Regions from separate parts of the Streptomyces sp. NPDC059866 genome, predicted to be linked through region 1. Evidence: riboswitches for the same ligand, from Rfam matches in the RefSeq annotation. Region 1 holds a riboswitch; each other region holds the start of a gene.
What was found. A riboswitch is a leader RNA that binds a small molecule or an ion and turns the genes downstream of it on or off. The one in region 1 is predicted to bind cyclic di-AMP.
Positions count from the first base shown of each region.

Region 1 (4,168 bases):
GTCTCGCCGGAGCGGTGGGACATCATGCACTTGAAGCCGTTGCGCTGGGCCATCTCGACGGCGTCCAGGGTCTCGGTCAGCGAGCCGATCTGGTTGACCTTGACCAGCAGGGCGTTGGCGGCGCCCTCCTCGATGCCCCTGGCCAGGCGCTCGGGGTTGGTGACGAACAGGTCGTCGCCGACGAGCTGGACCTTGTCACCGAGCTTGGCGGTGATGGTCTTCCAGCCCTCCCAGTCGTCCTCGAACAGCGGGTCCTCGATGGAGACCAGCGGGTAGGCGTCGACCAGCTCGGCGTAGTACTCGGTCATCTCGGCGGCCGAGCGCGCCTTGCCCTCGAAGAGGTAGGAGCCGTCCTTGTAGAACTCGGACGCGGCGACGTCGAGCGCAAGGGCGATCTGCTCGCCGGGGGTGTAGCCGGCCTCCTTGATCGCCTCGAGGATGAGGTCGAGGGCCTCGCGGTTGGAGCCGAGGTTGGGGGCGAAGCCGCCCTCGTCGCCGAGGCCGGTGGCCAGGCCCTTGCTCTTCAGGACCTTCTTGAGGGTGTGGTAGACCTCGGTGCCCCAGCGCAGGGCCTCGGAGAAGGACTCCGCGCCGATCGGGGCGATCATGAACTCCTGGATGTCCACGTTGGAGTCGGCGTGCGAGCCGCCGTTCAGGATGTTCATCATCGGCACCGGCAGCAGGTGCGCGTTCGGGCCGCCCAGGTAGCGGAAGAGCGGCAGGTCGCTGGCCTCGGAGGCGGCGTGCGCGACGGCGAGCGAGACGCCGAGGATGGCGTTGGCGCCGAGGGAGCCCTTGTTGTCGGTGGCGTCCAGGTCGAACATCGCCTGGTCGATCAGGCGCTGCTCGGTGGCGTCGTAGCCGACCAGCTCAGGGCCGATCTGCTCGATGACGGCCAGGACGGCCTTCTCGACGCCCTTGCCCTGGTAGCGGTTGGGGTCGCCGTCGCGGAGCTCGATGGCCTCGAAGGCGCCCGTGGAGGCGCCGGACGGAACGGCGGCACGACCCGTGCTGCCGTCGTCGAGGCCGACCTCGACCTCGACCGTGGGGTTGCCTCGGGAGTCCAGGATTTCCCGGGCTACGACGACGTCGATGGACGGCACGAGCATCTCCTTCGTGGATGTGACGCGGTTTAGCAGGACCGCAGCGGCTCTGCGAGACGAGCCTAACCGGCTCCGTGGGATCGGCCAGCCGGTCGCCCGCCCCGTGGACGGAACCGATCGTAAATTGTTTCCGAATGGAACAAAGACGGTTCCTCAAGAATGAGGGCCCGAGCGAAGAACGAGGGCACGAGCGGTGACACAAAAGCCCCGCCCCGGCGCGTACGGGGGAACACGCGCCGGGGCGGGGGCCCGCGGGGACGGGGGGACCCTCACGGGGGTCTGCGAAGCCCGGATCGCTTCAGGTCAGGTGAAGCTGCCGACCCGGGTGGACCCGGATTACTTCAGGTGCAGCTGCTGACCGGGGTAGATGAGGTCGGCGTCCTCGACGATGTCCTTGTTCAGCTGGAACAGCTTCTCCCAGCCGCCCTCGACATCGTGCTTCTCGGCGATGGTGCTGAGCGTGTCGCCGGTGACGACCTTGTACTCGCCGTCACCCTTCGCGACCTTCTCACCGGTCGGGGCGGTGACGGTCTTCTGCGCCGGGCGCTCCTGCGAACGGGAGGCCGGCTGCTGCTCGGTCGAGCGGGTGGTGGTCTCGGTGCTGCTCTGCGAGGAGCCCTCCGAGGAGGAGTCGCTCGCGCCACCGCCGGTGTACGTGGCGTTCGACAGGCCCGTGCCGCAGTGCGGCCAGGCACCCTTGCCCTGACCCGCGAGCACCTTCTCGGCGATCTGGATCTGCTGCGCCTTGGTGGCCTGGTCGGCCGTGGCGGCGTACTGCGTGCCGCCGTACGCGGCCCAGGTGGAGGCGGAGAACTGCAGACCGCCGTAGTAGCCGTTGCCGGTGTTGATGGACCAGTTGCCGCCCGACTCGCACTGGGCGACGGCGTCCCACTCGGAGGCGGTGGCGGCGGAGGCGCTGCCGGCCGCCATCAGCGGGGCGGCGACGGCGGCGGCGCCGGTGACGCCGACGACGGCTATGGCGCGAGCGGCCTTGGACGGACGACGGTGCTTGCCCTTGCTGGAAAACAGCATGGAGAGATCCCCTCACCGACGCCTGCGAGGTGAGCTGTCGGGTTCGGGCCGGTTGAGTTGCCCGGCCACGCCCCTGTGGGGAGGCGTGACTTCACCCCAAGCCGTACCGGCTCAACTGTCCGGTGCGGCGCTTACCTTGGGTCCCCCGCTCCTGCCTACGGCGCTTGACGCGACGACTGTTCCCGAACGGCCGCTGGCAGGATTCGGCGTTGCGGCAGCCGGGGCTCGCGTTGGCGAGCGGTCATGACCGTAGACACGCGATTGGCGGAATTTCAAAGAGGATCAGGGCCTCTGAGACTCATCCCACACTTTCACCAAACCGGACATTAGGCGCGAAGTGTGACGTGAACTCCCGCTACTTTTCGCCCGGTTCGACCCCGACATCCAGCGTCTGACCGGGGATGATGTGGTTGGGGTCGGCGCCGACGGTCTCCTCGTTGTCCGCATAGAGCACGGGCCACCCCCCTTGGACGCCAAGGGAGTCGGCGATGCCCCAGAGGCTGTCCCCCTCGCGCACGGTGTACGACCCGTCGGCGGCATCGCGGGCGGAGGCGCTGTCGCGCGAGGCGTGACGGCCCGAGGAATCGGCCGTACGAGCGTCGGCGGCGTCCTCGTCGGCGCTGTCGCCGCGATGCCTGCCCGTCCCGGTGTCGATCAGACCGGAATCACCTTCACTCTGCCCAGAGTTGTCCGATTCCGTGCCCTTCGGGGTGACTGTGGGCGAGCTGTCGGATTCCTGAGAGTTGCCCGAGGTGGAGTCGGTGGGCGTCGGGCTCGCGGAACCGTCCGTCGCATTCGATGACGAGTCAGACGACGGGGACGGCGCGGTGGATTCAGGCGAAGATCCTGCCGAATCAGACGAACCGGACGAGCTGGAGGAACCGGACAAGCCGAGCGAGTTACGCAGGCTCTCGGAAGTGTCCGACGAGGTGTCACCGGCCACACCCGTGTCCACATCGGCCGACCCCTTGTCGGCGTTGAGACCGGAGGTGAGCCCGCAGGTGCCCCACGCGCCCACGCCCTGGTCCGCGAGCACCTTCTCGGCGACGGCTATCTGCTGCGAACGACTGGCCTGGTCGGCGCTGGCCGCGTACGCGAGGCCGCCGTACCGCTCCCAGTCCTCCTGGGACAACTGCAGCCCTCCGTAGTACCCGTCGCCCGCGTTGGCGCTCCAGGAGCCGCCGCTCTCGCACTCCGCCACCCGGTCCCACGTCGTGCCGCTGGCCGCGCTCGCGCCGGTGGCGCCGAGGAGTGGGATGGCGATGGCGGACCCGGTCACGCCGGCCGCGACCACGAGGGCCGGAACCTGGCGGGGGCGACGGTGACGACCGTTCCCGGAGAGCATGCGGGGACCTTTCACGAGACAGCAGTGACCGGCGCGGCGACTGGTGTTCGACGTCGCGCTGATGGGTGAACGTATCGGCAGTCGATCACTTGTCACAAGTTAATGCCGCGCAGATCACGTGAAGATCACAGAGTTGAGGTCGTGTCACGTTTTCGGTGCCGGAGTGGAGGGTTCCGGTCGAATCCGGGGAGTTGCCTTACGAAATGGGCGTGAACTCCACGGGCAGCGTGCGCAGTCCGCGCATGATGAGGCCGCCGCGCCAGCGCAACTCGCTCGGGTCCACGGCCAGTCGGAGGTCCGGGAGGCGGGTGAGGAGGGTCGCGAGCGCGGTCTGCCCCTCCAGACGGGCGAGCGGGGCGCCGAGGCAGTAGTGGATGCCGTGCCCGTAGCCGAGGTGCTGGTTGTCACGGCGGGCGAGGTCGAGGGTGTCCGGATCGGCGAACCGCTGCGGATCCCGGTCCGCGGCGGCGAGTACGACGAGCACGGGGTCGCCGGGCGCGATGTCCTGCCCTCCGACGGTGAGCGGCTGGGTGGCGAACCGCCAGGTGGCCAGCTCCACCGGGCCGTCGTAGCGCAGGAGTTCCTCGACCCCGGTTTCCAGGAGGCCACGGTCGCCGGTGGCGAGGGCCTGCTGGAGGCGGGTGCGCTGTTCGGGGTGGGTGAGCAGGGCGTAGGTGCCGTTGCCGAT
Region 1 is NZ_JBHWJT010000006.1:107,373-111,540, forward strand. Features, by position in the region: gene eno (phosphopyruvate hydratase) at 1-1,103, opposite strand, end outside; gene ACFV7R_RS10990 (transglycosylase family protein) at 1,440-2,135, opposite strand; cyclic di-AMP (ydaO/yuaA leader) riboswitch at 2,140-2,308, opposite strand; gene ACFV7R_RS10995 (transglycosylase family protein) at 2,491-3,480, opposite strand; gene ACFV7R_RS11000 (cytochrome P450) at 3,677-4,168, opposite strand, start outside.

Region 2 (4,168 bases), on a different contig from region 1:
CCGGATCGCCGACGTGGCCTCCACGCTCGGCGTGAGCAACGCGCTGGTGCTCTATCACTTCTCGACGAAGGAAAAGCTCGTCGCCGCCGCGTTCGCATACGCCGCCGAGGACGACCTGGCCCAGCTGAGCAAGCTGCTCGGCCGGCGCACGACGGCGCTGCGCCGGCTCCGGTCGGCCGTGCGCTGGTACGCCCCGACCGGCCAGGCCAAGGGCTGGCGGCTGTGGATAGAGGGCTGGGCTGCCGCCCTGCGCGAGCCGGCCCTGCAGGAGGTCACCCGGGACCTCGACAAGCGCTGGAAGGCGGCGATCGCCGAGGTCATCGCCGAGGGCGTGGCCGCCGGCGAGTTCCGCTGCCCGGACCCCATGGGCGCGGCGCTGCGGCTGACGGCCCTGCTCGACGGCCTCGCCGTCCAGCTGACGTCGTACCCGGGCGCACTGTCCCGCGCCCGGGCCCAGGAGTGGGCCGACGAGGCGCTCGCCCGCGAGCTCGGACTGGCCGAGGTGCCGTCGGCGGGGCACGCGTGAGCCGTCCGCGAGGACAGGTTGCGGTTCAAGGCGTACGCCCGTCAGCGCCGGAGGCGGGCCGATCCGACGCAGGCGATCGGAACGACCCGCTCCCCCGGCGTCCGCCACGGATGTGCCTCAAGCCACCGACGCGATCCGCATCCTGATGTCGTCCGGCGACAGCGTCCCCTTCGCCGTCACGTGGTCGCCCGACGACTCGCCGCGCAGCCGGCGGCCGATCCACGGCACCAGGTACTCGCGCGCCCATTGGACGTCGTCCCGCCGGACGTCGAGCGTGCCGCGCGGCGGAACCGGCGGCCAGGGCTGCTCCGGATCGGCGGGGACGGGGAGGCCGAGGACCTGACCGGCCCGCAGCGCCACGCGGGTGTGCCCCTCGGGCGAGAGGTGCAGCCGGTCGTCGTCCCAGGCCCTGCGGTCCTGAACGGACTTGAGGGACCACAGGTCGAGCACCGGACAGCCGTACCGGTCGGCGATGGCCCGCACATGCCCGTTGTAGGTGGCGATCTTGCCGCGCAGGTGCTTCAGCAGGGGTACGCCCCGGGTGTCGAAGCCGGTCGTCACCATCACCGTGCCCGCGACGGCCGTCAGCGCGGCGATCGCCCGCTCGAAGCGCTCGGCGACGTCGTCCGGGTCGGTGCCGGGCCGGAGGATGTCGTTGCCGCCGGCGCAGAACGAGACCAGGTCCGGCGCGCGTTCGACGGCCCGCGGAAGCTGGTCCGCCACGATCTGGTCGAGCAGTTTTCCGCGTACGGCGAGGTTCGTGTACTGGAAGTCGCCCTCGGCTCGGCGGTCCGCGAGCAGTACGGCGAAGCGGTCGGCCCAGCCGACGAACGCCCCGTCGGGGCCGGGGTCGCCTACGCCCTCGGTGAAGCTGTCCCCCACCGCCACGTACGACCCGATCACTGATCTGCTGTCATTCTTCGAATCGTCTGCCACGTCGGGACATGATTCCGCGTCGAATGTGACCTACGCGACCGTAGGAAGAGGTTGACGGGCGGTGAGATAAGCCACTGCCAAAAGGTTGGTCAACTGTGGAATAACCGCTCCGTCCGCGCACACCGAAGGCCGGACCCGGGGATCGGGGTCCGGCCTTCGGTGGCGTGAGAGCGCGTGCGTCAGCCGACGGAGACGCCGTGCGAGCGGAGGTACGCGACCGGGTCCACGTCCGAGCCGTAGTTCGGCGTGGTGCGGATCTCGAAGTGCAGGTGCGGACCGGTCGAGTTGCCGGTCGAGCCCGAGAAGCCGACCTGCTGGCCCGCGGTCACGGTCTGGCCGGCGGAGACGGACAGCGAGGACAGGTGGGCGTACTGGGCGTAGTAGCCGTCGGCCAGCTTGAGGACGACCTGGTTGCCGTACGCACCGGCCCAGCCCGCGGAGACGACCGTGCCTGCGCCGACGGCCTTGAGCGGGGTGCCCGTCGGCGTGGCGAAGTCGACGCCGGTGTGGTAGCCGCTGGACCACATGCTGCCCGCCACCTTGTAGGCGGTGCCGACGGCGACGCCCTCAACGGGGGAGGAGTAACCGCTGGAGGTGCCGGCGGAGGTCTGGGTGGCCGTCGACGTGTTCGACGCGGAGGACTCGGCGGACGACGACTGATCGGACGGCTTCGCCGAGGACTCCGTCGAGTTCGACGACTTCGAGGCCTCGGACGCCTCCGACGACTCCGACGAGGAAGGGGACGAAGCGGACGACGGCTCGTCCGTGCCCGCCGCGGCCTTCTTGCCGATCGTGAGCTTCAGGCCGGGGTGGATCAGCGACGGGTTGTCGCCGACGACCTCACGGTTGTCCTGGTAGAGCTTCTGCCAGCCACCGCTGACGTTCTGCCCCTCGGCGATCTTCGCAAGATAGTCGCCGATCTTCACCGAATAGGTCCTCACACCGGCGTTCTTGGCGGCGGACTTCTTTTCGGCGGCCTTCTTCTGGGCGGTGGCCTTCTCTGCGGCGACCGACTGAACGGCGTTTTCCGGAGCGGACTGCGCAGTGGCGGCATGGGCGCCGGCGGCCCCCATCAGCGGGAGGGCGAGTGCGGCGCCACCGGTTCCGGCAATGGCGATGGAACGGGTGAAACGCTGGGTCTTCGGACGGCGGTGCTTACCCTTCGCGGGCATGGCGAATTCCTCTCCGGCGCCTGCGAGGTGAGCTGTCGGGTGCGGACTGGAGATGCCCGGCCGCGCCGAAGCGCGGCTGTACCCCTAGCCGTTCCGGAGACCGGAACAGGCATTTGTACCTGTGGGTCCCCCGCTCCTGCCGTACACGGGTGGGTTTGCGCGGGCACCGGGCGGCGGCAGGATTAGGCGTCCGCCCGGATCGGTGTGGAACGTAAGCGACCAAGACGCAATGGGACAAGCAAGAGGTTCCGCACGAACACCCACTTCTTGATCAGTTCACCGAATTCACCGTCACCCTCCGTGGATTCCGAAACCGTCATGTTCCGCAAATGCCCTTGAAAAGCGCTTGGATTACGTGGACATGACGGGCGACGCACGGTCACGGATATGACGCTGCTCACGTGACGTCGCTCCAGGTTCCTTTATTCCCGAGCGACTTGGAATGAAGAGGTTAATTCGGACAGAAGAGTCAGATGCGGCGCAGTCGGAGAACCGTCGCATCGAGGTCACCCCGCAGCCCGGTGCGCAGTCCGTGGTGCAGCAGTACGGCACCCCGGTGCACTTCGCCCGTTTCGCGGCATTCGTACGATGCGGTGGGGTCGAGGCCACGCAGCCGCAGCGCCGGGACGGGCTCCCCGTAGCTCTGCGCCTGAAGCCAGGCGAGCACGACGGCCTCGTCGCCGCGTACGTACTGGACGGCGCTCAGCCCGCCCCGTGGCGGCCGCAGCCGGTGGAGGTCCCCGCGCTGCACGAGTGGCCGGATCTCCTTGTAGAGCGCCACCCAGTCCCGGGCCTCCGCGAGCTCCTCGTCGGTCCACCGGGTGAGGTCACCCCCGACGCCGAGCACCCCGGCCATGGCGCTGACGAAGCGGAAGCGCAACGAGCTGACCCGGCCGTTGAGCTGGGCGTTGGGGCTGTCGGTGACCCAGGCGGCCATCACGCGCGCGGGATGAATCTGACTGAAGCCGTCCTGGATGGCGAGCCGGTCGAGCGGATCGGTGTTGTCGGAGGTCCACACCTGGTCGGTACGGCTCATCACACCGAGGTCGATGCGACCGCCGCCGCCCGAGCAGGACTCGAAGGCGACACCGGGGTGGGCCGCCCGCAGCCGGTCCACCAGGGCGTACACGGCGCGCACATGGTCGACCCACAGCCGCTGCGGATACGGCTCGCCGGGCCAGCCGGCATCGGTGAAGCAACGGTTGAAGTCCCACTTGACGTAGTCGATCGGGGCGCTGGACAGGAGCCCGTGCAGCTGCTCCCAGAGGTAGTCCTGCACATCCTCCCGCGCGAGGTTCAGTACGAGCTGATTACGAAGTTCTGTCCGCTTTCGCCCCGGTTGGAACTGCACCCAGTCCGGATGGGCGCGGTACAGCTCGCTGTCCGGGTTGACCATCTCGGGCTCGACCCAGATCCCGAACTGCATCCCGAGGGCGTGCACGTCGTCGGCGAGCGGCTTGAGCCCGGCCGGGAAGCGGTCGGGGTTGGGTGTCCAGTCGCCGAGCCCGGCGCGGTCGCTGGTGCGCGCCCCGAA
Region 2 is NZ_JBHWJT010000038.1:51,951-56,118, forward strand. Features, by position in the region: gene ACFV7R_RS38960 (TetR family transcriptional regulator C-terminal domain-containing protein) at 1-526, shown strand, start outside; gene ACFV7R_RS38965 (SGNH/GDSL hydrolase family protein) at 644-1,429, opposite strand; gene ACFV7R_RS38970 (peptidoglycan DD-metalloendopeptidase family protein) at 1,642-2,634, opposite strand; cyclic di-AMP (ydaO/yuaA leader) riboswitch at 2,639-2,796, opposite strand; gene ACFV7R_RS38975 (alpha-galactosidase) at 3,104-4,168, opposite strand, start outside.
Region 2: linked by a shared signal. The riboswitch ahead of ACFV7R_RS38970 (peptidoglycan DD-metalloendopeptidase family protein) and the one ahead of ACFV7R_RS10990 (transglycosylase family protein) in region 1 are both predicted to bind cyclic di-AMP.

Region 3 (4,168 bases), on a different contig from region 1:
GCCCGGGCGCCGCGGGGCGTACGACCTCCCGGGCGGCCGCGACCGCCCCGACCGCGACCGCGAGCCACGCCGCCACCGCGATCCACAGCAGCATCTCCCCGGGCCACCCGAGCCATGAGATGTCGACAGCGGCGGCGACAGCCAGGGCCGCCACTGCCGCCATACCCATCGAAAAGACCGTGGACCAGCGGCGCACGTCATGGCGCAGACGCGGCCGGACCACCTCGCCGGCGAGCAGTACGGCGTACCAGCCCAGGCCGAGGACCAGCAGGGCGACGGTCACGGTCCGCAGGACGCCGCTGTTGTCGTCGTTCCAGAGGTACAGGCCCGGTCCGTCGGCGGCGATGAGCTTGGCCCCGGCGAGCGCCGAGATCGCTGCCGCGCCGCCCGCGACCCACTGGTCCCCCGACCCCTCGATCACCTGCCGCAGATCGAAGCGGGCCAGGGCGAGGCCGTACAGCACGAGGCCCAGCCAGAAGAGTACGAGCGCCGCATGTGCGAGCCACGCCGCCGACTCGGCCTGCGCGAGGGTCGCGCCGAGCACGGCGAGTCCCTGTGTCGCCACCGTCCCGAGGAACACCGCCCCTGGCATACGCCGCCGCTGCCGGTGCCGCACGACGGGCACGAGCAGCACCGGCCACAGCAGCGTCGCCAGCGCCAGCAGCGCCGCGGCCAGGGGCTGCCGGTCCAGCGCGGAGAAACGGGTCCCCAGCACGGCGGTCGCGGCGACGGCGGTGAGCACCGCCGGTGTTCCCGCCTCCGTCATCCAGCGCTCCCGCTGCCGCAGCAGCCGTGTGACGACGTCCGCCACCAGGGCCAGCCATGCCGCGCAGGCCGCCACGAGGAGGATCCGGGACAGGACCTCGTAGCCCGTCAGGTGCAGGCCGACCGAGACGATACCGGTCGCCATGACGGCGGCCCCGGCCGCCGGCGGATGCTGCGCCCACCAGGCGCGGAGGGAGGAGGAGCCGGGCATGCGCCGATGCTAAGGAGCCCCCAGCGCCGCGCGAGCGGGCCACGCGCGCGGGCATGCGGAAAACCACGCGGGCGCGCGGCAACGGGCTCACACCGAGCGTGGGCCGTTTCGGCGGGTGCGCGAGCCTGCAGGCACGCCTCTCGTACGCGCCTGCCCGACAGCACCCCACGCGCGTGTGCCTGCGAAAAACGCCACCACGCGCGCGTGCCTGCGTAAACCCCGCCACGCGCGCGTGCCCACGGAAGCCTCCTCGGGGCGTGCCGTCCGGCCCGCCCCTTGCCTCCGCCCGTCAGGCCGGTCGTACCACGCTGTGGATGGACGACTCCCCGTCGTAGTAGATCGACTCCTCGCGCACGTATGTGCCGGGCTTCGGGGCGTGGATCATCATGCCGTTGCCGATGTAGATGCCGACGTGGGTGACGTCGTCGTAGAAGAAGACCAGGTCGCCGGGCTGGGCGGCTGCGAGGGAGACCGTGGTGCCCGCGTTCACCTGGTCGTAGGTGGTGCGCGGGAGGGAGACGCCGGCGGCCTTCCATGCGCCCTGGGTGAGGCCGGAGCAGTCGTAGGAGTCGGGGCCGGTCGCGCCCCAGACGTACGGCTTGCCGATCTGCGCGCGGGCGAAGGCGAGCGCCCTCTCGGCCTTGGTGGCGTACGAGGAGTCGGAGGTCGAGGTGTCTGAGCCGGTCTCGGTGCCCGTACCCGCACTTGTCGAGGAGCCGCTGTCGGTCTCCTGCTGCGCCTCCTGTTCCTGCAGAGCAGCCGCCTCCTGGCGCTGCCGCTCCTCCTCCGCCTGCTGCCGGGCGAGCTCCGCGGCCTTGCGCTCGGCCTCCTCCTGCTTCTTCTTCTCGATCGCCGCCAGCCGCGCCTTCTCCTCGGCGGTCAGCTGCGACAGCAGTTCGCGCGCGTCGGCGAGCTTCTTCTGGACGGTGGCCTTGGCCGTCTTCAGATCGCTCTGCGACTCCGTGAGCGTCTCGAGGCTCTCGGTGGCCTCCTGGCGCTTCTCCACCGTCGCGGACTGCTGGGTGAAGTAGTCGTCGACCGCGCCCTTCTGACGGCTGGTCAGCCGACCCATCAGCTGGGTCTGGTCGAAGTAGTCCTGCGGCGAGTCCGCGAGCAGGAAGGTCGCGGTGTCGGGGGCGGAGGCGCCGGTCCGGTACTGCGCCGCCGCGTACGAGCCCAGCTCCTCGCGCGCCTCGTTGAGTTTCTGGGTGCGCTGGGCGACGTCGTCGAGGAGGGTGTCGACCTGCTTGCGCTGTTTCTCGGTCTTCTCTTTGGCTGCGTTGTACTTCTCGGTCGCCGACTCCGCCTGGCGGTAGAGGTCGTCGACCTTCTTCTCGACCTCTTCCAGGCTCGGCTTGTCGTCGGCCGAGGGGGTGGCATTGGCCGTCTGGGAGAGCAGGGCCACAGACGTGAGGGCAGCCGTGGCAAGCGCGGGGGTCCGTATGCCTGCGACGCGCGCGCCCGTGGGACGCGACTTACGGTGCGACGCCAAAGGAGGCGACTCCTTCCATGGGCCGCCTACCGGGTTAGCTGTCGGGTTCGGGCGGGTGGTTCGGAAGGGTTGCCCTACGGTCCCCTCCCGGGAAGGGAGTCGGACCGATTCACCCCAGAGTCGGTTGGGTCCCCGGCTCCGGCAGCCACGGGGGCGCACCGGACTCGGCGGAGGCCGTGCGGCCCGGCGACGTTCGCCGGTGGGGGTCGTACGGCCTGCCCGGCACGGTAGCCAACTAGTGTGGTGCGTGTGAAGGTTGGTGGGTGATATGCCCGATACATTTTCGTGACCTCCAGTCAGTGGTCGCGGGTGGTAGTGGGGCAGGCCCGGAGAGTAAGCCGATGTGGGGTGGGTAGGGAGGGAAGATCGCGGGCCGCTGCAGCCGATGTGATTCCGGCCTCACCGCCAAGATCGACGGTGTTCCGGCCGGGGATGTTCTCGGGGCGGCCGCGGGTTGTCGGTGGGGCGCCCTAGACTCGGAGAGCGATGAGCAGCCTCTTTGACGACAGCTTCCTGGCGGACCTCCAGGCCCAGCGGGCCCCCGAGGAGCACCCGCCGCCGCCCGAGGACGATCACGTTCCGGAGCCGATCCCGGACGATCTGTTCGGCGGGAAGTTCGACGTGCCCCCGGACCGGGACATGTACTACCGCGACGGCGCCGCGCGTCCGGCCATGGACGCGGCAGCGCTCCTGGAGGGGTTGAACGACAACCAGCGCGCCGCCGTCGTCCACTCCGGCTCCCCCCTGCTCATCGTGGCCGGTGCCGGCTCCGGCAAGACCCGCGTGCTCACCCACCGCATCGCCCACCTCCTCGCCGAGCGGGGCGTGCACCCGGGCCAGATCCTCGCGATCACCTTCACCAACAAGGCCGCCGGCGAGATGAAGGAGCGCGTCGAGCAGCTCGTCGGTCCGCGTGCGAACGCGATGTGGGTCATGACCTTCCACAGCGCGTGCGTGCGCATCCTGCGCCGGGAGAGCAAGAAGCTCGGCTTCACGTCGTCGTTCTCGATCTATGACGCCGCCGACAGCAAACGACTCATGGCCCTGGTCTGCCGCGACCTGGACCTCGATCCCAAGCGCTACCCGCCCAAGTCCTTCAGCGCCAAGATCAGCAACCTCAAGAACGAGCTGATCGACGAGGAGGACTTCGCCGCCCAGGCCACCGACGGCTTCGAGAAGACCCTCGCCCAGGCCTACGCCCTGTACCAGTCGCGACTGCGCGAGGCGAACGCCCTCGACTTCGACGACCTGATCATGACGACGGTCAATCTGCTCCGCGCCTTCCCGGATGTCGCCGAGCACTACCGCCGCCGCTTCCGTCATGTACTCGTCGACGAGTACCAGGACACCAACCACGCCCAGTACGCCCTCGTACGCGAACTCGTCGGCACCGGCGGGCACGGCGAGGACGTACCGCCCAGCGAGGGCGGCCTGCCGCCCGCCGAGCTGTGCGTGGTGGGTGACGCCGACCAGTCGATCTACGCCTTCCGCGGGGCGACCATCCGAAACATCCTCCAGTTCGAGGAGGACTACCCGGACGCGACGACGATCCTGCTGGAGCAGAACTACCGCTCCACCCAGACGATCCTCTCCGCCGCCAACGCCGTCATCGAGCGCAACGAGTCCCGCCGCCCGAAGAACCTCTGGACCAACGCGGGCGCGGGCGCGCGCATCACCGGCTATGTCGCCGACACGGAGCA
Region 3 is NZ_JBHWJT010000008.1:338,515-342,682, reverse strand. Features, by position in the region: gene ACFV7R_RS15500 (tellurite resistance/C4-dicarboxylate transporter family protein) at 1-976, opposite strand, end outside; gene ACFV7R_RS15495 (NlpC/P60 family protein) at 1,266-2,468, opposite strand; cyclic di-AMP (ydaO/yuaA leader) riboswitch at 2,476-2,648, opposite strand; gene pcrA (DNA helicase PcrA) at 2,955-4,168, shown strand, end outside.
Region 3: linked by a shared signal. The riboswitch ahead of ACFV7R_RS15495 (NlpC/P60 family protein) and the one ahead of ACFV7R_RS10990 (transglycosylase family protein) in region 1 are both predicted to bind cyclic di-AMP.